DNA from 3 places in the Paenibacillus borealis genome. Region 1 is predicted to be linked to each of the others. Evidence: riboswitches for the same ligand, from Rfam matches in the RefSeq annotation. Region 1 holds a riboswitch; each other region holds the start of a gene.
What was found. A riboswitch is a leader RNA that binds a small molecule or an ion and turns the genes downstream of it on or off. The one in region 1 is predicted to bind cyclic di-GMP.
Positions count from the first base shown of each region.

Region 2: it holds a riboswitch for cyclic di-GMP, as region 1 does, so the genes downstream of both, PBOR_RS33245 (flagellar assembly protein A) here and PBOR_RS36750 (anti-repressor SinI family protein) in region 1, are expected to answer to the same signal.
Region 3: it holds a riboswitch for cyclic di-GMP, as region 1 does, so the genes downstream of both, PBOR_RS36765 (choice-of-anchor A family protein) here and PBOR_RS36750 (anti-repressor SinI family protein) in region 1, are expected to answer to the same signal.

Region 1 is NZ_CP009285.1:449,527-459,224, forward strand. Features, by position in the region: gene PBOR_RS01950 (hypothetical protein) at 1-62, shown strand, start outside; gene PBOR_RS01955 (hypothetical protein) at 123-272, opposite strand; gene PBOR_RS35995 (MerR family transcriptional regulator) at 336-1,028, opposite strand; gene PBOR_RS01965 (SDR family oxidoreductase) at 1,056-1,784, opposite strand; gene odhB (2-oxoglutarate dehydrogenase complex dihydrolipoyllysine-residue succinyltransferase) at 2,022-3,377, opposite strand; gene PBOR_RS01975 (2-oxoglutarate dehydrogenase E1 component) at 3,436-6,303, opposite strand; cyclic di-GMP riboswitch class I at 6,818-6,902, shown strand; gene PBOR_RS36750 (anti-repressor SinI family protein) at 6,931-7,080, shown strand; gene PBOR_RS01980 (helix-turn-helix domain-containing protein) at 7,230-7,562, opposite strand; gene PBOR_RS01985 (TasA family protein) at 7,739-8,329, opposite strand; gene PBOR_RS01990 (TasA family protein) at 8,404-9,000, opposite strand; gene sipW (signal peptidase I SipW) at 9,100-9,696, opposite strand.
Region 2 is NZ_CP009285.1:7,812,001-7,821,698, reverse strand. Features, by position in the region: gene PBOR_RS33250 (DMT family transporter) at 1-16, shown strand, start outside; gene PBOR_RS33245 (flagellar assembly protein A) at 84-1,709, opposite strand; cyclic di-GMP riboswitch class I at 1,812-1,905, opposite strand; gene biuH (biuret amidohydrolase) at 2,425-3,108, shown strand; gene PBOR_RS33235 (ABC transporter substrate-binding protein) at 3,177-4,190, shown strand; gene PBOR_RS33230 (ABC transporter ATP-binding protein) at 4,204-5,013, shown strand; gene PBOR_RS33225 (ABC transporter permease) at 5,010-5,762, shown strand; gene atzD (cyanuric acid amidohydrolase) at 5,762-6,832, shown strand; gene PBOR_RS33215 (cupin domain-containing protein) at 6,886-7,317, shown strand; gene PBOR_RS33210 (PucR family transcriptional regulator) at 7,331-8,977, shown strand; gene atzF (allophanate hydrolase) at 8,984-9,698, shown strand, end outside.
Region 3 is NZ_CP009285.1:575,972-585,669, forward strand. Features, by position in the region: gene PBOR_RS37590 (choice-of-anchor A family protein) at 1-2,540, shown strand, start outside; cyclic di-GMP riboswitch class I at 3,043-3,132, shown strand; gene PBOR_RS36765 (choice-of-anchor A family protein) at 3,213-5,075, shown strand; gene PBOR_RS02505 (alpha/beta hydrolase) at 5,351-6,316, shown strand; gene PBOR_RS02510 (inositol monophosphatase family protein) at 6,370-7,182, shown strand; gene PBOR_RS02515 (HD-GYP domain-containing protein) at 7,725-9,260, shown strand; gene PBOR_RS02520 (NusG domain II-containing protein) at 9,470-9,698, shown strand, end outside.

The sequences.
Region 1 (9,698 bases):
GAGAGTTGACCAAGGCGCAGCTGCTGGATTTGGCAGGTGAATTGATCCGGGGCGGGTTGTAGGCGAAGCAGCAGCTTGAAGCGGCCCGGTAGACACCTCATCTTCCGCAGGGAGCGGAGGGGCTACCGGGCCTCCGCCTGATTCCGCAGCTGCTCCAGCCTGGAATACGGAATATGCAGCGTGAGTTCATCCAGTTCGGGAGAAGGGAACCAGTCGGTCTTAAGGCCTCCTCCGTCAGTTTTAACCACATGGGTAACTGAAAAGGGTGGCATATAAATATTGTGATGAACCAAGGGCTTCACCACAATGCTCTCCCGATCTTGAAGCACAATCAACTACAGCCGGCCCGCCGCGTCCATTCCGGCGTATACAATCCACCCGTGCTGCACAATGTAGGTCTCAGCAATTTCTTTGTGATAGTGGCTGTGTTGCCATCCGCCTTGACCGGGTGCTTCCGTCCGGATATAGGCACTTCCGTCTGAGCTGAGCAGGCGGAAGCGCCGTTCTCCGCTAGGCATTTGCTGATGCAGTGTCTGGATGCCATGCGTCCGGGCCTCTTCGGGTGTAATAACGGCAGGGGCGGCATCCTGCTGGCTTGGAGGATGGATACTGTCTCCGGGTACCTCACAATTGTTGCTGGCGATATCAGGATTGCCGGCGAGTTCGCGGAAATGCTGCAGCTTATAACGGATGATCCGCTGTGTCTCCTGAAGCTGGGCGATCTCGGCGCTGAGGGCGTCATGATGCGCTTCAAGCAGGCTGTACCGTTCCGCGAGTGCCCCTGAGCCCTGACGGGTAAGCTCAAGATATTGCTTGATTTCTTCCAGGGTCATGCCTGTAGCCTTCAGGCGCATCACGAAGCGGATGCCGAGAATCTGATCTCTGGTGTAGCGCCTGTGGCCGTTGGGCTTGCGTTCAGCATAAGGCAGCAGCCCAATCCGTTCATAATAGCGTATTGTATCCTCAGTCAGGCCGGTCAGCTCCGCAGCCTGCCTGATAGACGTTACAATCTCGGGTATTTCCTGCATAACTGTGTCCTCCCAGGGGGAATTAGGTTACCAAGGAACTTCGCCGTTCTCGTCGAAGAATCCTCCTGTGGGCCCGTTCTCATCCAGCGTAGCCAGGGTGACGGCGATGCCTGCTGCTTGCTGAACGGTTCTCAGTCCTCTGAATCCATTCAGGTCTGTAGCGGTATAGCCGGGATCGGCAGCATTGATTTTGAGCGGGGAATCCTTGTATTGCTTGGCAAAAAGTATTGTCGCCATATTGAGCGCTGCCTTGGAGCTGTTATAGGCAAGCGGGCTGATCATGGCAAACTCGAAATCGGGGTTGCTGTTGTGGGCTAAGGAGCCGAGCCCGCTGGAGACATTGACAATCCGTCCAGCCGGAGACTGCAGCAATAAAGGGAGCATGGCCTGAATGACGGCAACCGTGCCGAAAAAGTTGGTATCGAACGTAGTCCTTAGGTCCCTGCCCGGAAGCAGGCCGGGGGCGGCACCTTTGTCGATGGCGATGCCTGCATTATTAATCAGAACGTCGAGACGGGTATAATCTTCAGCGATCCTCGCGGCAGCAGTCTGGATACTGTCCTGATCGTTCAGGTCAAGCTTAATGAAGCGGGCATCTATACTCTCCTGCGCGAGCGCCTCGGCGGCTACACACCCCTTAAGTTCATCCCGTGATCCCATCAGAACCGTATATCCCAGTGATCCCAGCTGTCTTGCAGTTTCGAAGCCAATTCCTTTGTTTGCACCTGTTATTAGGACGGTTTTACTTGATCTCATAGATGGCTCCTCCTTGTCTAATGTGAAGCTGTGCGGCCTGCCTGATTCGAATGTACTACTTGGAGTACGCTCAAAGTCAAGCGGACCGGTGAAAATAAATCGTAACCGTCCCGCTGGTATAGCGGAGCGGAACAGAACAAAGAAAGGCATCCGGAAGAGCAGCTGCTCTTCCGGATGCCTTGATGTCTATTCGTATGGGCTGGGCTGAAGGGCTCCCGCAGAGAGGTGTGGAGGGAATTACCCTTCCAACAACAGCGCTTCAGGGTCTTCCAGCAATTCTTTGACTTTGACAAGGAAGCTTACCGCTTCTGAACCGTCCACAATCCGGTGATCGTAAGACAAGGCGATGTACATCATCGGACGGTTAGCCGTCCGCTCTTCATCTAAGGCGATCGGACGAAGCTGGATCTTATGCATGCCGAGAATGCCGACCTGCGGTGTATTGAGGATTGGCGTAGACAGCAGAGATCCAAATACACCACCGTTAGTGATCGTGAAGGTACCGCCCTGCAGCTCAGGCAGACTGAGCGTGTTGGCGCGCGCTTTGGAGGCGAGCTCGCCGATCTTGCGCTCGATTTCCGGGAAGCTGAGCCGGTCGGCATCGCGGACGACAGGCACGACCAGTCCTTCTTTGGCGGCTACGGCAATGCCGATGTCATAGTACTTCTTCAGCAGGAGATCCTCGCCGTCGATCTCGGCATTCAGCAGCGGATAAGCCTTGAGTGCGCCAATTACAGCTTTGGTGAAGAAGGACATGAAGCCGAGTCCGACATCATGCTTCTCTTTGAAGGCATCCTTGCGGCGTTTGCGGATGTCGAGAATAGCAGTCATGTCCACCTCGTTGAAGGTGGTCAGCATGGCAGCCGTCTGCTGCGCTTCAACCAGGCGGCTGGCAATCGTCAGCCGTCTGCGCGACATGCGCTTGCGCTCGGTCGCTTTGCCGTCCTCGGCGTGCGGCGCCTTGCCCGCCGGCGCGGGCGGCTTCACCGGCTCCGGCCGCACAGCCGCCGCCGGAGCTGCCGGCGCAGCGGCCTCCGGCACGGCTGCGCCATGGCCGTTCACATCGGCCTGGCCGATCCGGCCGATGGGGTCGCGGGCACTGACCTCGCCGAGGTCGATGCCCCGCTCCCGGGCCAGCTTGCGCGCCCCCGGCGAAGCCAGGGCCGCAGCGCCTGCGGCCGCACCTTCGGTTGCGGCCGGGGCCGCTACCGCAGCGGCCGCAGGTTCTGCCGCTGCAGGCGCGCTGCTGACCGGCGCAGCACTAACCGCTTCCGGCTTTTCGCCGTTAGCGGCACTGCCGCCCTGCGGTGCGCCCGCTGCTTCCGGCTTGCCGCCGCCTGCGGCTACTGCCGCACCATCGGCGCTGCCGATAATGCCGATGGCTTCGCCAACAGCAACGTTCTCGCCTGCCTGGCGCAGGATGGAGGAGATGACACCATCCTCCTCGGCACTGATCTCCAGGTTGACCTTGTCGGTCTCAAGCTCTGCGAGCACATCGCCTTGGCCGACAGTGTCGCCCTCTTTAACCAGCCATTTGTAGATCGTTCCCTCGGAAATGGATTCGCCCAGATCGGGTACTTTAATTTCGGACACAGGCCGTTACCTCCCCAAATATAGTGATTTACGTTATCGTGAGACCGCCTTGCTGCAGTCAGGAAGACGGTACTGGTGCTTGTATTTGAGCGTTCAATTTCAGGGCTTCCCTAACGATGCGCCGCTGCTCGAAGCTGTGCACATCCGCATAACCGCTGGCCGGGCTGGAACGCTCCGGACGGCCGATATACTGGACAGCAACATTCTGCGGGGCAATGGCGCGCAGCCGGGGTTCGGCGTAGCTCCACCCGCCCATATTCTTCGGTTCTTCCTGCACCCAGATGATTTCCTGCAGGGAGCGGAACGAGCTGAGATGTGCGCCAAGCTCACGTTCCGGGAACGGGTACAGCTGCTCCAGGCGGAGAATATGCAGCCAGGAGAAGTCCTGTCCGCGGGCGGCTTCCAGCTCCGTCTGCAGGTCGATGGCGACCTTACCGCTGCATACCACCAGGCGCTTGACTTCTTCGGGCTTGCTGCCGAGCAGCGGTTCCGGAAGCACCGGCTGGAAGCTGCCGGAGGCGAGATCGGCACCGGCCGAAGTGCTGCGCGGATTGCGGATCAGGCTCTTCGGTGCCATGATCACCAGCGGCCGGGCATCCGGCTGTCCGCAGAGTGCTGCCTGGCGGCGCAGCAGATGGAAATACTGGGCGGCGCTGGTCAGGTTGGCTACGGTCCAGTTCTCCTCAGCGGAGAGCTGCAGATAACGTTCCAGCCTGCCGCTGGAGTGTTCCGGTCCCTGGCCTTCATATCCATGCGGCAGGAGAATCGCAAGATTGCTGCGTTGTGTCCACTTGGCGCGTCCGGCGGAGATGAACTGGTCTATAATAACCTGGGCGGCATTGGCGAAGTCGCCGTATTGCGCTTCCCAGAGCACGAAGGTCTCCGGTGCAAATACATTATAGCCGTATTCATAGCCGAGAACAGAGGCTTCTGACAGCGGGCTGTTGTAGACGCCGAAGGAGGCGCGGGAATCCTTAAGCTGATGAAGAGGGGAGAAGAGTGCTCCGCTCTCGCTGTCATGCAGTACAAGGTGACGGTGGGCGAAGGTACCGCGCTGGGAATCCTGTCCGCTGAGGCGGATCGGTGTACCGTCCTTCAGAATAGTAGCGAAGGCCAGAGTCTCGGCCAGCGCCCAGTCCACCCGTTCACCGTCATTCAGCGCATCCTTGCGCCGCTGCAGAATCCGCTCCAGCTTCGGATAGACCGTGAAGCCATCCGGTACGCTCAGCAGCTCGCGGTTAATCTCCTGCAGGCTGGCCAGCGGAACCGCTGTAGGGCGGTGCACTGGTGTACCTGTATCCAGGGCGACCGAGGTCTTAGACTCGGCGTTCTTCTGCTTCCCTTCCTTCATCTGCTCGAAGGCCTGCTGCAGCACATTCTCAGCCTCGGCAATCATGCTCTTCACATCTTCTTCGGTAACAACCTTCTCGCGCTGCAGGCGCTCGGCATACACACGGTAGACGGTAGGGTGGTTGCGGACCTTGCCATAGACCATCGGCTGGGTGGTTTCCGGATCATCCATTTCATTATGTCCGTGGCGGCGGTAGCCGATCAGATCAATCAGGAAATCCTTTTTGAACAAATGGCGGTAAGCACTGGCCATACGGACAGCTGCAATACAAGCCTCGGGATCATCGGCGTTGACATGCACTACCGGAATCTCGTAGCCTTTGGCCAGATCGCTGGCATAATGCGTGGAGCGGGAATCTTCACTTTCGGTGGTGAAGCCGATCCGGTTATTGACGATAATATGCACGGTCCCGCCATTCTGATAACCTGTCAATTTGCCGATATTAAGTGTTTCGGCGACAATGCCTTCACCAGGGAAGGCGGCATCGCCATGCATAAGCACGGCCATGGCTTTGTTCGTATTCAGCTTAGGCAGGCCCGGGGTACCCCGTTCTTCCTGGGCAGCACGCGTGAAGCCTTCAACGACCGGATTCACGAACTCGAGATGGCTCGGGTTGTTCGCAAGCGTGATGCGGGTACGCACGGTTTCGCCTTCGCGGACGGCGCGGTCGGCGCCAAGATGGTATTTCACATCCCCGGTCCAGCCGTAGGTGACACCCATGGAGCCTTCAGACGGGAACAGCTCCTTGTTCGGCGAATGGTGGAATTCCGAGAAAATAATATCATAAGGTTTGCCCAGAATGTGGGCAAGCACATTAAGTCTTCCGCGGTGGGCCATACCCATCAGGATATGCTCTGCGCCGTCATGTGCGGCAGCACGGACAATTTCATCCAGCATAGGCACGAGGGCATCATTGCCTTCGAGGCTGAAGCGCTTCTGGCCAACAAATGTCTTGTGGAGGAAGGTCTCGAACTGCTCTACCTGAATCAGGCGTTTCAGCAGCTCTTTGCGTTCCGTATTGTTCAGCGGAGCAGGCGATGTTGTGGATTCTGCCTGGCTGTTGAGCCAGCGCAGCTCACGTTCGTCATGCACATGCCCGAATTCATAGGCAATGGTCTGAGTGTAAGCCTGGCGCATTCTGTGGACGGCATCCATTGCCGTATGCACACCGTCAGGGGCATTCTCCCAGATCAGAGAAGCAGGGAGCGCGTTCAGATCCTCGCGCGTCAGCTCATAGGTTTCGATCTCCAGCCATTTCGCCATAGGGTTGCTGCTCCGCTCGAGCGGATCGATATCAGCAGCCATATGGCCGTATATCCGGATGTTGGCCATCAGCTTGGAAGCTTTAACAGCCTTCTTAAGCCATTCCGCATCTCCGGAAACGGCAGGCTGTGGAGTCTTGACGGCATCCGGTGCCAGGGGAGGCGGGCCGGATACGGTAAACAGATCGCGGTAATGTTGTTCTACAGATGAGGGGTCCTTGACAAACTGCTCGTATTTCTCCTGGATGTAGCCCAGATTGGGACCGTAATACTTGCTCCAGACAGATGCGTTATAGGGATCTTTGACGGCCATGAATAGGTCCTCCTAACGGATAAACTCCACATGCGGTATATAGGAACACCGCTTAGCGGAGCTGCGATGTTTGCGGTTTCATTCTCATCTTATTGTGCTACTTTCCGGCAGGGTAATCAATTCATACTTTCGTGCAATCCGTTCGCAAAACGGTATGATTCAATAGGGTATTCATACGGAACAATCATAAATTCTCCGGGTGAAGCCGGGGGAATGAAATATCGTTAAAATCAAAAAAAATTAAGGATTCAGGTGATTGTAAATCATGGAAATGGGTAATTACTTCTATATTGTGTTGCGGGATTAATACCTATTAATATATTTACACCGATTTGGGCCTTTTGAAATGAAATTGGAATTATTTATACAAGCCATTGGCAATTTTAGCTAAGGTTCTTCACAACTTAACATAAAAAAATTCCAGAAAACGACACACTTTTCGTGTTCGTTCTTGTATAATGTTATTGCGGAGAACGGTTTCATCGATTCTTGCCAGATCCTTTCATGTAAAGGGTCCAGTAAAGGGTAAACCTGCCGAAAGGCAGGGGCACAAAGTCTCGGATCTAAAGTAGAAATACTATGATGGCCGGACTGCCTGGGGACGCGAAAATTCTAGGAGGAGATTTCTTGGATAAGTCCAACCAGGGGAATGACGAACTGCAGGCAGTTGATCTTGATTTAGAATGGGTGTATTTGCTGATGTCTGCTAAGCAGGCTGGCATCCAGGCGGATGAGATTCGCCGTTTTTTTACTGAAAAGGCACTCCAGGCGATGTAGGGCATTCAGCAATGTACGGATACATACAGAGAAGGGCACAGCGGTCTACACGCTGTGCCCTTCTCTGTTTGAATTTACATGTTGTTTCGGGGTCCCCGCAAAGTACCTGAGTAATCATTGAAGCTGCTGCCTCACATTGTGGGGTTATTTCAGTTATCCTTCTGATCCAGCCGCCATTTCTGGTAATCGAGAAATTCCTTGAATTCACGTTTGCTTATACCTGAGGCCATCGCTTCCTGTACCAGCCGGAACCATTCTCCATCAAGAGCAGGTTCTGCAGTCTCTGCAAGTCCGCCATAAAGTAATGCGTGAATAGATACCTGAAGCGCATCGGCAATTTTTTCGATAAATTGAATGGAGGGGTTGGATTGAATATTCCGCTCAACATTACTTAAGTATGATTTCGCCACGTCAGCCTTATCCGCTAGCTCGGATAAAGAATAACCCTTCTCCAGACGGAGCCTATGGATGCGGCTTCCCATGTTATCAGACACGATTACAACGCCCTCCGTACTTTTTGTTATCAGTATAACAAAAATTCGCAAAACCGACAAAAATCATTGTTCCTGACGGAAGCTGACGGCCGGGGAGAGACAAAACGGCATATCCAGCCCGGGTGAGGGAGGATATGCCGTTTTGTGTCTATAGTTTAATAGCTTTATTTGGCTTCTCCCAAACCTTGCGTAGCATCGAATGTCCAGTTCAGCGCTAAGCCGTCACCTTGGAAGATATTCTGATCCAGTGTATTGTCAACGAATTCGAAAGCAATCTTGAAGGTTTTGGATTGGGTAGCAGCAATACCTCCAGGCAGTACACCCGCCGCTACGAGATCATAGCTGGATGTGTTCTTCAGATCCTTCAGGGAGATCTCGGACAATACATGACCGCTAAGGGAGCCGCTGGTATAAGTACTATCGAGAAGTTTAACTTTGAAGTGATCTCCAAGATCCTGGCCGGCATTATCGCCCTTCGAATCAGTTACAGTGTAGCTGGTGGCAAGCTTAAGGAGTTTGATATCCAGGGTGCCGTCATTGGACAATGTGAAGGTGCGAACGGTGTAATCGCCCGGTTTCAGATTGGTCAGGGCAACAGGTGTATTGAAGGAAGAGCCGAGCTTCAGAGTGCCTGCCGCGAAGGTTGCTGTGCTGGTTGCTGTGGAACTGAAGTAAGCGAAGGTGCCCCCTCCGATTAAAGACAACCCCAGTGCTGCCGATGCTACGCCAAGACCCAATGTTTTCTTGATACCCATAATTAATTTCCTCCTCGATTATATTATGTTTTTTTGAGATTGGTTATCAGGTTCGAATCATACTGGCCGGACTATTATTTGAGAGCGCCTTTTTCCTGATTGGCTTCGAAGTTCAGGGTCAGTGCCAGGGTATCGCCTTGATAATAGTTTTGCGGCTGGAAGGTTTCCTTAAAGGCAAACTGTACGCTCAGATTATCTGAAGTGCCTGCTTTAATGCCTCCGTTTTCTACACCAAAGATTCCCCCGAGAATTCCCTTAGCTACAAGATCCGGACTTTGCTGCTCCAGGTCGGACAGTGAAATGACCAGGACAGGCGATGTTACCTTATCCTTGTTAACAAGGAAGGTCACGATAATATCGTCTTTGAGATTATGGGCGCCGTTATCTCCCTGGGCATCTGTAATGACTGACGAGGTGCGCAGAACAACTTTGGGAATATTGAGCGTTCCGTCATTTTTCAATTTGAAATCTCTTAGGATCGTATCCCCTGGCTTAAGATTGCTGAGATTGACAATAACGGAGGGGTCCGAATTAAGAAGTAAAGTTCCGTTGTTAAAAGAAGCAGCAGTGGTGGAGGTACTGCTGAAGTAAGCGAAGGTTCCCCCGCCGACCAGGGTTAATCCTAATGCTGCCGATACAACGCCGAGACCTAATGTTTTTTTAACGTTCATTTGTTCATCCCTCTCTCATGGTTCTTTTTTTGTCGTTGCCTGTCTTCCGGGAAAATTTATTGTTGCTCCGCGTTTCGTAAACGGGAGAGGACAATCGGTTTATTGCACAATGTCTGGAAGGGTATCCGGTCCGCCGGTCGCGGATGGCCCTGCATTCTTCTTCTCCAGTGCCGCAACGGCTTTCCAGGAGGAGTACAGCGCATAGAGGAGCAGGAGCAGTCCTGGTACAATCATCAGCAGTACACTTCCGGCTTTGGAGACCGCAAAGTTCATGGCATATCCCACATAAGGGACAGTTACGCCGGTATATTGGCCAACAATATTCGTTGAGCTGACCGCCGAGGTATCGGCTGCATCGTTATTGTCGCCTTTGGTGGTATAGGTGGCCTCGCCTATGGCAGTGTTTATTGAAGCGTCGACAACGCGGTGCGTAATCAGGAGGTTGTCGGGATTCATGAATGTAATCACATCGCCCTTTTGAAACCGGGTCATATCCCCGCCCGGCTTGATGGCTACGATCGATCCGGTCTGGATGCCCGGCTCCATGGATCCGGATAACACCGTCTTGATCTGATAGCCGAAGAAGGAAGGTTCACCTCCGGAGGCTTTAGAGATGACTACTGCTGTTACCAGCACCAGAAAAACTATAAATATCAGTGTGGACAAAGTGGTGCTGGCTATCTTTTTGATGTTCATAT
Region 2 (9,698 bases), 790 kb from region 1:
GCTGGGCAAAGAATAAACAAACGGCTGCTCCCTCAGAAGAGGGGCAGCCGTTTTTACTTGTCAGGGGTTACATTACAGCAGGCTTAGACCGTTTCTGCGTCCGCGTCCCGCAGGATCAGTTCTCCGCCGGGATTCAGGATACTGTCATGCGACCGGGCGATATTAATGACAGCATACTCCTCCTGGAGCAGCTCAATGTCTTCACAGAGATTGCGCAGCAGTCTGGAGAAGCTGTTCAGAACACTGTCTGTGATAAATTCAGTGAACTGTCCCGGATGGGCAAAGACCTCCAGCATCTGCTTAAGCTGCTCCGAAGCGGGCTGGGAAGAGCCGTCCATGCATAGCAGCGCAGTTTTAAGATCGCTGATCAGACACTCTATATGGCTGTATTTATCCTCCAGCAGCAGCATAACAACCAGACCGTACTTCACGGATTGCTGGCGGGATTCTACGTTCTTGGCCAGCAGCCGGGCGGCTTCCCGCAGTCCGGCAACCTCTGTCAGCAGCAGACTGGAGAAGCGGTGCAGGCGGTGCTGCTCTACTCCGGCAAGTCCGGTGTACAGGCTGCAGCCGGTTACCTGACCGCTTATATAGATACTGCCGGTAGCCGTAATTGTAGATTGGCGGACGTTGCCGTAGACATACACATTCCCTAACGCTTCAATCCGCATAGGGCCTTCAATATCCGCCGGTACGACGATGTCACCTGCGAACATAATCTCACTGGCGGTTGCTGCCATCTCCCTGGTGATGAGGCATACGGCAGGGAAATCGCAGGTTATGACACAGCTGGAGTCTCCGCAGATGCGGGGTCTGCCCGTACGCAGAGCCGCAATGTCACCGTTTGGAAGAAGCTGTGCATGTTCTCCGGCTGCGAAATAAATATCCTGCGGTGGAGGGGGGGATAGTACTCCTCCCTCTACGTCGAATCCGGGAATTCCCTCTTCGGGCGGCAATTTGCGGGCAAAGACCTCTCCTTCTCTGGCGAAGGGTGCTCCCGGAAACCGGAGATAATCTAAGGAATCTGCAGATTCCGCAGTCCGGCCTTCCCGGAGCATACCATTGCCTGTGAGCGTATGCTCCGGAAGCGACAGCTGAATCCGGGATTCCTTACCGGGCAGCGGGGCTCTCCCTTCTGCGATGCAGACGGGGAGATATGTAGGGTTGTTCAGTTCGGCGTATAAGGCCGGGATATTCAGATTACGCAGAATTGAACGGTTATCCAGCGAAGAGAGAATCTGTTCTATGGTGAGCGTGGACAGCAGCAGCGCCCGGTTAGGCTCGGCACGCACTGCGGCTTCGAAAGAAGCCGGGCAGTTGACCAGATTCCAGGCGTACTTCTCTGCACGGTACAAGGTGAAGTGAACTTTGAGCTTGTCGGGTGAAACGGTGATTTGATACTGCGGCTTCTCGCAGATCTCCCAGGTGATATAATCCGCTGAGGTAACCTCTGTAGGCTCCGTAACGGTCTTCCAGTTAATCTTCAGCACTACGGGATGAACAGCAGAGATCCGGGCCGGTTTGCCGCCGGAGAGCGGGGGAGTGATGAAAATCTGATTATTCTGCACGAGGATGATTCCATTCTTATCTCCGTCTGTCCCGCCGGAAGGCTGGCCCTCTACGGAGAAAGAATCCAGAAAGCCGGTGCGTTCAAGCATCAAGGATTCCACGAAATCATATCGGGTTGGTTCGATGAATTGCTGCAGCATTGTCTTAACCTCGCTTTTTCGTATAATCAATGGCATTCGTACAGAAAAGAGCATCATAAAGCCTGGGAGGTCCCCCGGTGACAGCTGGCTTACGTGGTCTCTATTGGCAGCCTGGCGACCATAAACGCGGATTCCCGGCGTCCTTAGGCCCATTGCTTTGCGTCCTACCCTTTCAGGAAGTTTGCCTTTAGAAATAGATCAATGATATACACTCAGCATGAGGCATTTTAAATCGACCGCAATCGACAAAAAAGGTCATAACTGGTTCCTGGGCTGCAGGAACTTCTGCAAACAAGCTTAATTCTAGTACTTAAGGAGCTATTTTTCAACTGTATTCTGCCAATCTATTAATAATCTTGAAATGTGCAGCTCTATCTTACCTGAAAAACTGGTTTCCCAGCGCTTACAGCTTATGGGAGGAGTCTGCTCTGCCGGAACAGCCGGATCTTTGATCTGGAGAACGGACTGCTGCTGAGGCTGCCTGTGTTGGGCGGCTTTTTTCAATAAATAAATGGAGTTAATTCGGGGTTTGTATGTAATGTTTATGTTATATATGTAGAAAAACACAAACAATTAGCATATTATTTCGTAATAAAAACGAAGACATTGCAAATTTGTTGTAATATAATCTAACAAACAGCAGGAAATAAGAAATTAGTGTTAATAAACATAACATTAAATACATGCATTGAATTCTGGAAGGGGAGCATGAACCATGCAGATTACAGCAGCACCTTACACCTGGCCCTATGACGGCGTCCTTGATCCGGCGAAGACGGCACTGATGATTATCGACATGCAGACGGATTTCTGCGGCAAAGGCGGTTACGTGGAGAGAATGGGCTACGACCTCTCATTAACAGCCAGAGCCATTCAGCCGATTGGGCGGCTGCTGGCACGCATCCGGGAAATTAACGGATTCACCGTTATCCATACCCGGGAAGGCCATAAGCCGGATCTGTCCGATCTGCCGGCGAATAAACGGTGGCGGAGCAGACAGATCGGCGCTGAGATCGGCTCGGAAGGACCGGCGGGACGGATTCTCGTACGGGGCGAGCGCGGCTGGCAGATCATTGATGAACTGGCACCTGTAGCGGGCGAGCACATTATCGACAAGCCGGGTAAAGGCAGCTTTTATGCTACGGACCTGGATTTGATACTGAAGAATAAAGGGATTACCCATCTGATTCTGACCGGAATCACGACGGATGTCTGTGTACACACGACGATGCGCGAAGCCAATGACCGCGGTTATGAATGCCTGATCCTGGAGGATTGCACGGGTGCTACGGATTATGCCAATCACCTGGCAGCGCTGAATATGGTCAAAATGCAGGGCGGTGTCTTTGGCAGTGTGAGTGATTCGCAAGCGGTGCTGAAGGCGCTTGAGCAATTCTAACTACTAGATCCTAATTACGAATTACGAATGACCAGTATTCCAAATCACATCATAACGGGGGAATCACCATGTGGAACAAGTCCAGAACCAAAGCGCTCATCCTGCTTACTTCACTAATGCTGCTCATTACAGCCTGCGGCAACAATTCGGATACCGGCAAGGCTGAGGGACAGGGGGCAGAAGGCTCCGGTGAGCTTAAGAAGGTTGTTCTGAGGCTGAAGTGGATTCATCAGGCGCAGTTTGCCGGGTTCTATACCGCAGTTGAAAAGGGCTTCTATAAGGAAGCGGGGCTGGATGTGGAGATTCGGCCGGGAGGCTCGGATTTTCCGGCGGTACAGATGGTCGCTTCGGGCAGTGAGGAGTTCGGGGTAACCGGTGCTGACCAGATCATCATCGCCAGAGAAAAAGGCGTACCGGTTAAGGCGTTATCTGCAATATACCGCAAAACCCCGTTTGTAATGTTCACGCTTAAAGAATCCGGTATCACCACAATGGAAGAGCTTGTCGGCCAAAAGGTGGGCATCAAGCTCGGCGGCAATGAAGAGCTGACCTTCCGTGCTATGGAAAAAAGCGCAGGCATCGAAACCTCGCAAATCGAAGAGATGCCGATCAAATATGATCTCAGCCCCCTGCTGACCGGCCAGGTCAAGGCATGGCCCGGATATGTAATTAATGAGGTGCTGGCTGTGCAGGAGCAGGGCGAGGAAGTCAATATTATCGACCCGAACGACTATGGCATTAATTTCTATGCCGACACCCTGTTTACCACGGAGTCTGTGATTGAGAAGGATCCGGAAATGGTCCAGAGTTTCGTACAGGCCTCCATGAAGGGCTGGGATTATGCGATGGAGCACCCTGAGGAAGCGGCGGAATTCGGCCTGAAATATGGAGAAAAGCTTGATCTTGCGCATGAAGTCAGCATGATGAAGGCCAGCATTCCGCTGCTTGAGCCGGAAAAGCTTCCGCTCGGCTCGATGGACGAAGCGGCGTGGGAGACGCTGCAGCAGAATCTTATCGATCTGGGCTTTGTGAAGAAGCAGCAGGACATCGGCTCATTGTTCACCAATGAGTACTTGAAATAAGGAGGGAACCGGTATGACAACAGCGATGAAAGAACAGATGGATTCCGCCCCTGTGAAGAATCCCGGTACCCGGGACACGATGCTCTCCTTGCGCAATTGCTCGCTTTCCTTCGGCAATGTGCCTGTGCTTGATAATGTCAGTCTTGACGTATACCGCAATGAATTCATCTCCATTCTCGGACCGAGCGGCTGCGGGAAATCAACAACACTGCGGCTGATGCTGCGGCTGCTAAGCCCGGAAGGAGGCGGGGAAGTTGCATATTCCTCCCCGGACCTGTCGCTGGGCATGGTCTTTCAAAAGCCTGTCCTGATGCCATGGCTCAGTGCCCTGCAGAATGTCATGCTGCCCCTTGAGCTGGGCCCGAAGAAGAAATTCAGCAAGAAGGAAGCACGTGAAAAGGCGGAAAGCGCCCTGCGGCTGGTCGGCCTGCAGGATTTCCAGAACCACTTCCCGCATCAGCTCAGCGGCGGAATGCAGCAGCGGGCGGCGATTGCCAGAGCCCTGGCCGCCGATCCGACCGTGCTGCTGATGGATGAGCCGTTCGGTGCGCTGGATGAACTGACCCGCGAGAAGCTGAACTTTGAGCTGCTGCGCCTGTGGGAGAGTCCAGAGACAAGTCTCAGCAGCATTGTCATGGTTACTCATTCGATTCAGGAATCTGTGCTCCTGTCGGACCGGGTGGTGATGATGTCACCCCGGCCGGCCGGGGTGACCGATATTATTCCGGTACCGCTGCCTTCACCGCGTCAAGCGGGAATGGAAGAGCTGCCGGAATTCCACCGGACCGTCAAGGAATTGAGAAAGCGGGTGAAGCATCTATGACAGCCAAACTTAAGGACAGCCTGTACCCGGTCACCTTTGCGCTCGGCTTCCTGATCCTGTGGGAGCTGGCCGTACGGCTCCTGTCGGTTCCCATGTATTTGCTGCCTTCCCCAACCCAGGTGGTCTCGGCCATCGACGGTGCGCTGTGGTCCCATACGCTGGTTACCCTGGGCGAATCCCTGACCGGGTTCATGCTCGCTAACATACTGGGCCTGATTACTGCCGTTATTTTTGTTCATTCCAAGCCGATTGAGAAGGGGATGTTCCCGCTCGCCATTGCCCTGAAGACTACACCGCTGGTTGCGCTGGCGCCGCTGCTTGTCGTGTGGCTGGGGACCGGATATACCTCGAAGGTCATCGCTTCGATGCTGATCTGCTTTTTCCCGATACTGGTGAACAGTGTCAAAGGTCTTAAGGCGATTGAATACGAGGCCTGGGAGCTGTTCTCCACCTATAAAGGAACCAAAAGCGAAATCTTCTGGAAGCTGCGGCTGCCAACCAGTCTGCCTTATATCTTCTCCGCACTGAAAATCTCGACCTCGCTTGCCATCGTCGGAGCGATTGTCGGCGAATTTGTCGGGGCCAATAAGGGGCTGGGTTATGTGGTGCTCGTCTCCTCCTATCATATGGACACCCCGGTGATGTTCTCGGCCATTATTGCTTCGGCGCTGTGCGGCCTGCTGCTGTTCTGGTGTATCGGGCTGCTGGAGAAGAAGGTTATTTTCTGGACAAGGAGTGATGATCTGTGATGAAATGCTCGGTGATCAGAATCCCTGCAGGTGCACCGAATGACATGTCCGGCTTGCAGGCGGCGATAGAAGAGGGGCTGTTCCGGCCCGAAGAGGTTGCAGCTGTACTGGGAAAGACCGAGGGAAACGGCTGTGTCAATGATTTCACGCGGGGCTATGCCGTTATGGCGCTGAAGGCATTCTTCGCCGGGGTGTCCCAGGAACAGCGGCCTGCAGAAATATCCTATGTAATGTCCGGAGGGACGGAAGGTGTGCTCAGCCCGCATTTCACGGTAATTAGCCGCAGCGGCCAGGCAGAGACGGGCGTAAATGCTGACGGTCTAAAGTCACTTGCGGTCGGTACTGCCAGAACACGGATCTTCCGGCCGGAGGAGCTGGGCCGGCTCAGCCAGGTGGACGCTGTGGCGGATGCCGTGGCCCGGGCGGTCCTGGATGCCGGAATTACCTCGGAAGCGGATGTGCATTTTGTGCAGATTAAATGCCCGCTGCTCACTGCAGAGCAGATGTATGACGCACACAGCCGTCAGGTATCGCTCGTTACAGAGGATACCTATAAATCCATGGGATATTCCAGGGGTGCCTCCGCACTGGGGGCTGCTGCCGCGCTCGGTGAAGTGGAGCGTTCAGCCTTAACGGAAGCAGATATATGCGTGAACTGGGATAAATTCAGCGCTGTGGCGTCTACTTCAGCCGGAAGTGAGCTTGCCTACTGCGAAGTGATTGTGTTCGGCAATTCGCTGTCTGCGGAAGGCCCGTATCACATCGACCATGCAGTCATGAAGGATGCTATTGACGGCGCAGCGCTGCAGGGCCTGCTGGACCGGTATCCCGGTGAGGAGCTGGTGCAGGTGCTGGCCAAAGCTGAGGCTGATCCGGACGGGGTCATCCGCGGACGGCGCCATATCATGCTGGATGATTCGGATATCAATCATACCCGGCATGCGCGGGCCGTGGTCGGCGGTGTACTGGCCTATGTCGGCGGCGATCCGATGATCTACGTATCCGGCGGAGGCGAGCACCAGGGGCCAAAAGGCGGAGGGCCGGTAGCGGCTGTATTCCGCCGCAGATAGCGGGCTTTCTATCAACCTATACCTATAACTTATACATCATGGAGGAATGGATTATGCATACACAGGAAACGGAAGTGCTGACAGCGGCGGACATGACATGGGAGTTGATGCCGAATCATATTGAGCTCTATCACCGGGAGATAGTCTCGGCAGAGCAGGCGGACCGTCTGGGCATCCGGATGAGCTCGATTCTGTGGGAGAAGCTGGGCGTCGGCGGCCAGGTATTACCGCACCATCATGATGTGGTGGAGATTATTCATATCACTGTGGGGGAGGTCAAGCTGCTGTGCGGGGGTGAATGGTACAGCTACCGGGCCGGGGATACCTTCCATGTACCTGCGGGTGTAGTCCACTCCGTTGCGAATGCGGGTGATTCGCCGTCTGAGCAGATCAGTATTTTTGTACCGGCCGAGGCGAATGTACCTGTGAACCATTTTTTTGGCACCACTCTGATCGAGGATGTGTATTCTTCCAAGCTAAAGTAAAGGCGGCGGAGCTATGGGCAGCAATGTAATCACCGGATTGAACTGCAGCGATATTCTGCTGATTCCCGATCTGAAGGAAGCGGTGGTCCTGGCGGGAGCCGGAGGCCTTGGGCGTTATATCAACCGTGTCAATGTGATGGAGGTTCCCGATGTGATTGACTGGGTCCGTCCGGGAGAATTTCTGATTACCAGCGGATTCCCCTTTCACGGCCAGCCGGAGCTCATCACCGAGATTATTCCCCAGCTGAACCAGAAGGGCGTATCCGCGCTTGGGATCAAGACAAAGCGTTATATCGACGAAATTCCGGCACGGGCGCTGGAGCTGGCGGATCAGCTTGATTTCCCGATCTTCGAGCTGCCGGCGGCTATCTCCTTCTCCGACGTTGTACGTGACATTATGGAACGGGTGCTTGTGCAGGAGGCCAGGGAGCTCTCCCAGCTGCAGAGCCGCTTCCAGAAGCTGTCCAAGCAGCTTCTGCATGGCGACGGCATCGAGGATTTCCTGCTGACGCTGGATGGTATGCTGCATAATCCGGTTGTGCTGCTGGATGATACCGATCAGGTCCTCTGTTCCCCGCAGGCAGAGGCGCTGGAGCTGGCAGAGCAGCTTCCGTTATGGATGCAGCTGCGCCAGGAGGGCAGTCTCGGGATTACCTTCCTGACGGTGGGAGAGCGGCGGATCCGCGCCTATGTATCGTCCGTCCATGACAAGGGAGTGGATCAATGCCTGCTGGTGCTGCTGGAGTGGAACCGCGAGCTGGCGGTTGTAGATCAGTTAACCATTGACCGGGTGGGGGTACTGGTCGGGCTGGAGATGATCAATGCCGGTGCCCGCCGGGAGGTTGAACTGAAGTATGTGGACCAGTTCCTGCAGGACTGGATCAGCGGGCGGATTGCCGCAGCCGAGGATTTGAAGCTGCGGGCCGAGGCCTGCGGCTGCCCGCTTCCTGAGCGCCCGCTGCGCGCCGTAACCGTCGGCTGGCTGGAGGAGAAGCCGGAGCTTAAGCAGCTGCAGCAGGCGGTGAAGCGTGTGCGGGCCCGGGGGGATCTTCAGCATGTGAAGCTTACGATCCTTGAAGGAGAATTGGTTCTGACGGTTCCGGAGCAACCGGATATTCCATTGGAGGAAACCCTGGGACGACTGCTGGCTGAGATGAACCGGGTGTTTGCCAAGCAGAGCTGCGCCTTCTGCATCGGAGATCTTGCGGAAGGTCCCGACCAGGTGCGCTTCAGCTATGAGTCCGCCCGCAAAATCGCCCGTATCCGCGAGGTCAGCGGTTACAGCGGGGCTTATGTGGATTACCGGAAGCTGGGTGTCTTCCGGCTGCTGTACCATTTGCCGGAGCTTGCGGAGATCAGCGGGTACAGGGACCAGTACATCGTTCCGCTGCTGGAGTATGACAGCAAGCATGGCGTGTCCCTCGTGCAGACGCTCCAGCTGTATTTCAAGTGCAACCGCAACATCAAACGGACCTCAGCCGAGCTGTTCACCCATTATAATACGGTCACTTACCGGATAGAACGGGCCTGTGAGCTGCTGGGACTCAGCCAGAATGACGGTGACGATATGCTGGAGCTGCAGCTTGCGCTTAAGCTGCACGAGATGAGCAGCGGCCGCAGGATGCGTACGGATTCGCAGGATTCGCAGAGAAGGAGATGAAGCATCATGACGGCAACAACTGAATTTCCCGCCAGGCTGACCGCAGGCTGGCTGCGCGGGCAATATTTGAGCGGTGCGCTGGACCCGGAGGAGGTGGTCCGGGAGATCATCCGCCGCGCTGCACGCGACAAGGGAATGAACATCTGGATTAAGCCGCCCGCCGAGGCGCATATCCTTCCCTTTCTTGAGAGGCTCAGAGGGATGGACCCGCAGAGCCATCCGCTGTGGGGAATCCCGTTCGCGGTGAAGGATAACATCGATGTGAAGGGGCTGCCTACAACGGCGGCTTGTCCTGAATTCGCCTATCAGCCGGATCACGATGCGGCGGTAGTCGCGAGGCTGGTCGCTGCGGGTGCGATCCCTGTCGGCAAAAGCAACCTGGACCAGTTCGCCACCGGTCTCGTCGGTGTGCGCAGCCCTTATGGCGAGACGCATAACGCCCTGCGCCCGGAATACATCAGCGGCGGCTCCAGCGCCGGATCAGCCGTGGCCGTCGCCCGCGGCCAGGCCGTGTTCAGCCTGGGCACCGATACCGCCGGCTCGGGCCGCGTGCCTGCCGCGCTGAACGGGCTGGTCGGCTATAAGCCCAGCCTGGGCGCCTGGCCGGTGCGCGGGGTAGTGCCCGCTTGTGCCAGCCTGGACTGCGTCACCGTGTTCGCGCACAATCTGGAGGATGCCCTCGCGGTGGACCGCGCCGCGCGCGGCTTCGATGAAGCTGACC
Region 3 (9,698 bases), 130 kb from region 1:
CGATACTGGCGCCTAAAGCAGATGTCAATTATTCCGGAGCAGAGCTTTATGGAACTCTGATTGCCAAGTCTTTTAGCGGCGGGGTAGAAATGCACCTTGGAACGTACCAGGGAGATGGGCCGCCACCAAGTCCGACGCCGACCGCAACACCAACACCGAGCCCGTCGCCGACACCAAGCGCAACACCAACACCAAGCCCGACACCAGCCACAACGCCAACACCAACACCGAGTCCGACACCAACGGTGAAGCCGACCGCAACACCAGCGCCGACACCGACCGTGAAGCCAACGCCAACGGTAAAACCAACACCGACGGTAAAACCAACGCCAACACCTAAATGCACTCCAACGCCAACACCAACAGTGAAGCCGACACCAACAGTGAAACCAACACCAACGGTAAAACCTACCGCAACACCGGCGCCGACACCGACAGTGAAGCCAACGCCAACGGTAAAGCCGACACCGACAGTGAAGCCAACGCCAACGGTAAAGCCAACACCGACAGTGAAGCCGACGCCGACACCTAAGTGCACTCCAACACCAACACCAACAGTGAAGCCGACACCAACAGTGAAGCCGACACCAACAGTGAAGCCGACACCAACAGTGAAGCCGACACCAACAGTGAAGCCAACGCCAACAGTGAAGCCGACACCAACAGTGAAGCCAACGCCGACAGTGAAGCCAACGCCGACACCAACGGCTGAACCGACACCGACACCAACGGCAGCACCAACGCCGACACCGACGGCAGCACCAACACCAACGCCAACGGCCGAACCAACGCCGACACCAACGGCAGAACCGACACCAACGCCAACGGCTGAACCGACACCGACACCAACGGCCGCACCAACGCCGACGCCGACACCAACGGCCGCACCAACACCAACACCAACGGCAGAGCCGACACCAACGCCAACGGCTGAACCGACACCAACGCCGACGGCCGAACCGACACCAACACCAACAGCCGCACCAACACCAACGCCGACGGCCGAGCCAACACCGACACCAACGGCAGAACCGACACCAACGCCAACGGTAGAGCCAACACCAACACCAACGGCAGCACCAACGCCAACGCCGACGGTCGAGCCAACACCAACGCCAACAGCAGCACCGACACCAACGCCAACGGCAGAGCCAACACCAACGCCAACGGCCGAACCAACACCAACGCCAACAGCAGCACCGACACCAACACCAACGGCCGCACCAACACCAACGCCAACGGCCGAACCAACGCCGACACCAACGGCAGAACCGACACCAACGCCAACGGTAGAGCCAACACCAACACCAACGGCAGCACCAACGCCAACGCCGACGGTCGAGCCAACACCAACGCCAACAGCAGCACCAACGCCAACGCCGACGGTCGAGCCAACACCAACGCCAACAGCAGCACCGACACCAACGCCAACGGCAGAGCCAACACCAACGCCAACGGCAGAGCCAACACCGACGCCAACAGCAGCACCGACACCGACGCCGACGGCCGAGCCAACACCAACGCCAACAGCAGCACCGACACCAACACCGACGGCCGAACCGACACCAACACCAACGCCGGCACCAACGGCCGAGCCAACACCAACGCCAACGGCCGAGCCAACACCAACGCCAACAGCAGCACCGACACCAACGCCAACGGCCGAACCAACACCAACGCCAACAGCAGCACCGACACCAACACCGACGGCCGAACCGACACCAACACCAACGCCGACGGCCGAACCAACACCAACGCCAACAGTAGCACCGACACCAACGCCAACGGCCGAACCAACACCAACGCCAACGGTAGAACCAACACCAACGCCAACAGCTGAACCAACACCAACGCCAACAGCTGAACCAACACCAACGCCAACGGCCGAACCAACACCAACACCAACACCAACGCCAACGCCAACGGTAGAGCCGACACCAACACCAACACCAACGCCAACGGTAGAGCCGACACCAACACCAACACCAACGCCAACGGTAGAGCCGACACCAACACCAACGCCGACGGTAGAGCCGACACCAACACCAACGCCAACGGTAGAGCCGACACCGACACCAACGCCGACGGTAGAGCCAACACCAACACCGACACCGACGGTAGAGCCAACGCCTACTCCGACACCAACACCAGCACCGACATCACCACCGGCACCAGTGCCATCGTCTGCACCGCCTGTCTTTATTAATGTAGTGCCGACGCCGACTCCAATAATCGGTTATATCGTAAATCCCGATACAATAATCATTGATGATCCGCTGCCTTTGGGCCCTGTGGCAACAGCAACACCTCAGCCGTTAGTGGTGAAACCAAGCCTAACCCCAACACCATCAGTAACACCAAGCCCGACGCCGGTTGTGACCATCATTGATGAAAATATTCCGTTAGGCAATGTGCCTGCGGATGCTACGCTGCCGAAGACTGGTGAATCAAGTCCGGCTCCTTATTATTTGGTTGGTATAGCTCTTGCAGGATTGGGGATATTCCTTAGTAGAAGATCCAGAACAGATAAACGTAAATAAATGCAATCCGTAAGATCTTTATGAAAGATTGTTGGTAGCACCGCTGAATCGGGAAAAGGCTGCTTTGGGAGAAGACGTTCTCCCGAAGCAGCCTTTTTTATAACAATATATATTTATTTCTATATTTCTCGTGAAAGCGAATGTGCTAAGGGAAACGGAGTTGCGATTTTACGGCTGTCAGAGTTATTATTTAAGTTTAAATTTACAATATGAAAATTAGTTCTTTTTACATAGTTTCAAAAATACTATAAAGTCGAATCCGAGGGAGTATAGGGATTAGGGTTTTGGGCGGAAAGACTAAGCTTTCTATTGAAAAAACCTTTTGTAACAGTACTTTGGAGCGGATCGGTAGATATAATCTATTGCCAAATGTTTCAAAGGATTTCGTTGACAATAAGCCTAGATAGCGGATAAACTAAAATTAGTTCTAAAGTAACTAATGTCATAGACTTTAGTATGGAAGTTTGATTTAGTACATAATTTCACAATCTAATAGTTCACTGACGTATAAACGCAAACCGTTCGAAAGAACGGGACGCAAAGTCCAGGAGTCTAAAGCGCGATGAAGCGCAACGATCGTCCGACTGCCGTAAAGAGAGTATCCCTCTTTCCGGCGGTCTTTTTTTGTTATAAACGTGGCCTATATCTATATTAACTGTGAGGTGAGTCTGTATGTTCCAATTAACTAAATTCAAGCGTCTTATGGTGTTCGGACTTATAACAGTTCTGATTGTTGGAGGCGGCGGAATCATTTCACTGGGGAGCATTTCAGTTAGAGCCGAGGGGGCTTCTCTGCCGGGCAATGCGTCCAAGTATAATGTGTTCATATTGGGAAGTGTCGATGCCTACAGAAGCGATATTGAAGGCAGATTAGCCGCAGGCGGAAATGTGAAACTAAGTGAGGGTTACTCGGTGGGGCACAAACTAAGCTCTCAGGAAACGCAGGAGGCTTATTCTCTTGTTGCCGGGGGCGATCTTTACTATGAACGTGGAGAAACTGTCGGAGACGCGGTGTACGGCGGGAAATACAGCGGTAGCGGCGGCCCCCGTAATGGTACAGGAACCTTACAGCTGATAGCGAACGCCATAGACTTCACAGCCGAATTCGGCTTGCTCCGTGATAAATCGCAGCAGCTTGCAGGGCTTCCTACAAATAGTACTACAACTGACGATTATGGCAGTCTGATTCTCGTAGGTACAAATTCAGATGTTAACGTATTTGTTGTCAATGGCAGTAAGCTGTCTAGTGCTAATGGGCTGAGAATCGAGATTCCCAGCGGTTCGACGGCTGTAGTAAATGTATCGGGCACTTCAGTTACGATGAAAAATATGGGCATTAGAATTAATGGCAGTGATAATAAGGACAACTCTATGAATAGCAAAGTGCTATATAACTTCAGTCAGGCAACCCATCTTCAAATTGAGAGTATCGGAGTTATGGGTTCTATACTGGCTCCATATGCCTCCATTCAATTCAATAATGGTCAAATCAACGGAAATTTGATCGGAGCTTCGCTCTCAGGAACAGGAGAATCTCACCATGTTCCTTATAAAGGGCAAGATCCGCCGGAATCAACAGCAACGCCGGCAGTGACGCCGACGCCAACAGCGACACCGACGCCGGAATCAACAGCAACGCCGGCAGTGACGCCGACGCCAACAGCAACACCGACGCCGGAATCAACAGCAACACCGACACCAGAAGCAACGGCAACACCGACACCAGAAGCAACGGCAACACCGACAACAACGCCAACGGCAACGCCGACAATAGCTCCAACGGCGACACCGACAGCGGTACCGACACCAGAAGCAACAGCAACACCAACAGCAACAGCAACGCCAACAACAACGCCGACAGCGGCGGCAACACCGACAACAACGCCAACGGCGACACCGACAGCGGTACCGACACCAGAAGCAACACCAACACCAACAGCAACGGCAACACCAACACCAGCGCCGACGGCAACGCCGACAACAGCGCCGACGGCAACGCCGACAGCAGCACCAACGGCAACGCCGACAACAGCGACACCAACGGCAACGCCGACAACAGCGCCGACGGCAACGCCGACAGCGGCACCAACGGCAACGCCGACAACAGCACCAACGGCGACACCAACAACAGTGCCGACCGCAGCACCAACGGCAACCAGCACGAGCGTATTTGTTCCAAGCTTCGTGTTTCCGACATCAACTGCTCCGGTAGTGATTGGGACTATTGTGACTGATACTACTATCAATGATGACCCTGTTCCTCTGGGGCCGGCGGCATCACCTGTTGTGACGGTGCTGCCAACAGCGCCACAGCCGGTTGTAGCGGAGCCTACACCAGCACCTGCACCAGCGGCGGGACCGTCGCCTGAAGAAATCATTATCGATGACGAGATTCCTCTCGGCAGTGTGACTGCAGAGCAAACCCTGCCGCAGACGGGTGAATCAAGTCCTGCACCGTACTATATTACCGGTATCGCCCTTGCCGGTCTGGGCCTGCTTCTTAGAAGAACGGCCAGGGCGAACAAGCGAAAATGATTCACTTAAACGAAGAACATCAGGGTAAAAAGTGATTAAGCCGCTGTTTTTGGACGAAGGCTGCTGCCGGAGAGATATTCTCCAGGAAGCAGCCTTTTTGTATACGGGTGGCGTATTCTATCTGTAGCTTACCACTTGGGTGAAGAAGGTAATGCCGGACTCCCGGCAGTGTTTTTAGTTGAACGGATACCGTGCTATACTAGGCTCAAATTATTCATAAGCAAAAATTCACATTCCCTTAAAGGGAGGGTTGCTTACTGAGAGGGGGAACGATTATGTGGAGTATATACCTGCTAGTAATACTGGCTGTTGTTGCCGGGATTGTGGCGTATGCCGGATTCTATTTCTATGGAGTGGCTATTAAGCGGGCTCCCAAGGAATTCCTTGGCAAGACACCGGATTTGAAGGTGGACCCGCCGGTAGCCGGAGCTTCGTGGGGGGAAGGTGCGGAGTGGGTGGCGCGGCAGAACTTCCGGGAAGTGGAGCTGGTCTCGGAAGATGGCCTGAAGCTGAGAGGCTACTATCTGGCTTCAGAGCGTGCTGCGGGCCGTACCGTAATCATTGCCCACGGTTATTCCGGCAAAGCTAAGGATATGGGGGCAACCGCCAAAAACTATTATGACAACCTAGGATATAATGTGCTGCTGCCCGACGCCAGAGGCCACGGGAAGAGCGAAGGGGACTACATTGGCTTCGGTTGGCCGGAGCGCCGTGATTATCTGCAATGGATCGGGTTCGTTCTGAAGGAGACTGGGCCGGAAGCGCAAATTGTACTGCATGGCGTATCTATGGGCGGAGCGACGGTACTGATGACGGCTGGAGAAGAGCTTCCTCCGCAGGTCAAATCCATTGTTGCTGATTGCGGATATACTTCGGTCAAAGCACAGCTGTCCTACCAGCTGTGGCGGATGTATCATCTGCCAAGCTTCCCCTTTGTGCAGAGTGCCAGCCTGGTAACCCGGATGAAGGCCGGTTATTATTTCGGCGAAGCTTCAGCGCTGAAGCAGGTGCGCAAAGCCCGGGTGCCGATTTTATTTATTCACGGAGATGCGGATAAGTTTGTACCTTTTGCTATGATGGATGAGCTGTATAGTGCCTGCAAGAGTCCGAAGGAGAAGCTGGTGGTGCATGGAGCGGGGCATGGTCTTGCCTATGATACGGATAAAAAGGAATATGTTCGCACTGTAGGCGAATTCGTGGAACGATATATACACAGCTGTTCAGAGGAAATAAAGTATTAGACTGGCAGAAATGCTCAATAAGATTACGCACTGTAAGGAGGAATGGGAACGGAATGAATTTTGACCTTCGAGAATTAGCGTTGTTTGCAGAACAGGCTGTAACAAAAGCAGGTGACACAATTTCCGGATTGCGCAGTCGGGAACAAATTGAAGTGAATTTCAAGGATGATGGTGAACTTGTGACATCTGCTGATTTACTATCGGAAAGAATCATTCAAGAAGCCATAATAGGTAAATTTCAAGGTCATCGAATTCTTTCGGAAGAAAATGGAGTACATAACTGGGATGATTTCAAGTTTGACGGTCCGGTTTGGGTGATTGATCCCTTAGATGGAACGGTTAATTTTGCCCGGAACCTACCGCATTACGGCCTTTCATTGGCTTTTGCCCTTGATGGCGTAGTCCTGGCAGGAGCAGTATATGCGCCAGATTTGAACTGTACTTATGTTGGGATTAAAGGGAGAGGCTCCTATTGCAATGGTGAGCGTTTACGAACTCGTACATGTACTTCACTATTAGATGCTGTCATTGGCACAGGTTTTCCTCATGATCCGGCCAAAGTGCAGCCGGCAATCGAAAGAGTGAACCGGCTCAGAAGAAACTGCCGTGACATTAGGCGTTTTGCTGCGCCAACAGTAGACATTTGTTATGTGGCGTCCGGAAAATTAGATGCGCATACGGAAAGTCTTTCACCGTGGGACGTAGCCGCCGCAGGCTTGATTGCACGGGAGGCGGGCGCATTGAGTTGCAATGTACAAGGGGTGCCAGATGACATTCCTGCTGAACTTTATGGTGAAGAGGTCGTATTCACGACACCTGGAATCTTCGGGGATCTCTTGACATTATTGCGGAAGGAATCAGAATAAAAGGCTCAGTGTCCTTCAACATTGTTGTACGTGTGATTCAGTCTGAAAAAGTCCCCGGAACGTAGACGCGCCCGATATCCGCAAACAGCGGGTATCGGGCGCTTATTATGTTCCACACATGGGGCCTTTCCCTGCGTCAGGGAAGCAGCACAGCCATGTCTTATCGGTATATGAATCCCCCGCCGTTTGTTAGCGAAACGGGTGTCGTTGTTCCTTGTTTATTTCCAGCAGCCGTGTGGCGAGAGAAATCCTTCCAATACGACAAAAGCCCTACCTCTCTTTTGTCCTTGCGGCTCCGTGGCCGCGCCAGTGCGAATCGGAATGCTATGTTCGAATTTAATCTCATAAAAAGGAAGAGTACTGCAAGAAAACGTAAGATTTAGTGTCCAAACTGCCGATAATAGAGACAAGTGATTTATCGGCCTGACATCTTCTTGATGGGGATAAACATACTCGAAAACAAATATTCTATTATTATAACATGTGTCATATAGGAATGCAAGCGGATATTGGGCTGAGGCCGGGACGGGAATGATGGACAGATGAGACTATACAGAATATTCATTAAAAATCAGATCCGGAATTATATATTCGGCTCAGTAGTAGCGGTGCTGGCAGTAGGAAGTCTGATTCTGCTATCATCTCTGGAGATAAGCAGCATAGAATATTTCCGGCTCTTGCTTGTGCTCGGGCTGTCATTTATTATCATGGCGGTCATGGAGATTGGTGTTTTTCTCAATCAGATCAGACCGATCCGCACAGCACTGTATGAAGAAAACCTGACATTGCCAATGCTGGAAGAAGCGTATCTGCATACACATCAGATGCCGAGGCGTGCCGTTCAGCGGATTATGGGGCCGCATCTTCTGGGCCTCTCCCTGCCGGCCTGCCTGATGACATTCTGGATGATTTACAATGGCTGGATTACGGTTCCGTATTTCTATCTGATCCTGGCTGTGTGCGGAGCCATTCTTGTGGCATGCATGCATGCGCTAATTGAATTTTTCCTGACCTGTACGGCCATTATTCCGCTGATCAAAGAATTCAGAAACCGGGCGCTGGAGCAGTATGGTATTGATTTCTCTTTGGAAGGCCATGTATTTGTGCCGATCCGTCCCAAATTTCTGGTAAGCTGTATGCTAATCGGCACATTTCCGCTATTTCTGTTTATCATGGCTACGCAAATCCGTCTGCATGGTAATGGAGGTCCTGTAGGAGTGGTCGGACTTCAAAGCTACTGGGCGTGGGCGAGTATGGTGCTGCTGATCGGAACCCTTTTCTCATCGATAGCGGCCTGGCTTCTGACGAACAGTGTGCAGCATCCTATTAATGAGCTGTATCAGGCGATGAACCATGTAAGGGACGGCAATCTGATCCAGGTACAGGATGAGTACTCCGATGAATTCTCCAAGCTTGTCGCAGGATTTAATATGATGGTGCGGGGGCTGCAGACCCGGGAACAACAGAGCAGGCAGCTGCTTGACAGCTACTTCACTACACTGGCCGTGGCGCTGGATGCCCGTGATCCTTACACCGCAGGGCATTCACTGCGTGTCGCGGAATACTCGGTCATTATCGGCCAGCTGGCCGGACTCACCGGGCAGCAGCTGGATGATTTACGCAAGACGGCCCTGCTGCATGATATTGGCAAGATTGGGGTGAGGGACAGCATCCTGTTCAAGGAAGAAGCCCTTACGGATGAGGAGTTCGACCAGATTAAGAGCCATCCTGTGTTAGGAGAGAATATTTTGCGGCAGATTGAACCGGTAGAAAAAATGGCACCCTATCTGGGAGGCGTCCGTTCCCATCATGAGCGCTATGACGGTAAAGGATATCCGGACGGTCTTGCCGGTACGGATATTCCTTTACATGGCCGGATTATCGCTGTGGCGGATGCCTATGATGCTATGACCTCTAACCGTCCTTACCGCAAAGGGATGGATCACGACCGGGCGCTGGCTATTCTGGAGCAGGGAAGGGGCACTCAATGGGACCCGGAATTTGCCGGACTATTTCTGGCGTACTTTGGACGGAAGCCGGAACCTCTTCAGACAGGTTATCCAATCAAAACAGGATAAGGATGTGCGGTGTTAAACCAGTTATCCTTATATTTCTTGCTGAAGCGGATGCCATCCAGTTTATGGAGGGTTCCGCTTCTGCTTTGCGTGCCTATTTTGTGAACTGCCATTGAAATGCGACAATTAACGACTACATTCATTGAAGGATTGAGGGCGGACCGTTATAATTATTAAGTCTGGATTTTAATTAAAAAATAAGGGAGATTTCTATGAAACGCGCAGATGTGCTGCTGATTTCTATCGTTCTGATTGCTGCGCTCGCTTTTCTCGTGCCGAGATGGCTGTCAAACGATGCTGATAAAGGTGGGCCCGGCAAGGAACTTACGGCCAATATAACGGTAGACGGCAAGCTGTTCAAAACAGTCACGCTTACCAAAGAAGAGCAAACCATTGATATCCGTACAGAACGCGGCTATAACATTTTGAAGGTGCATGATT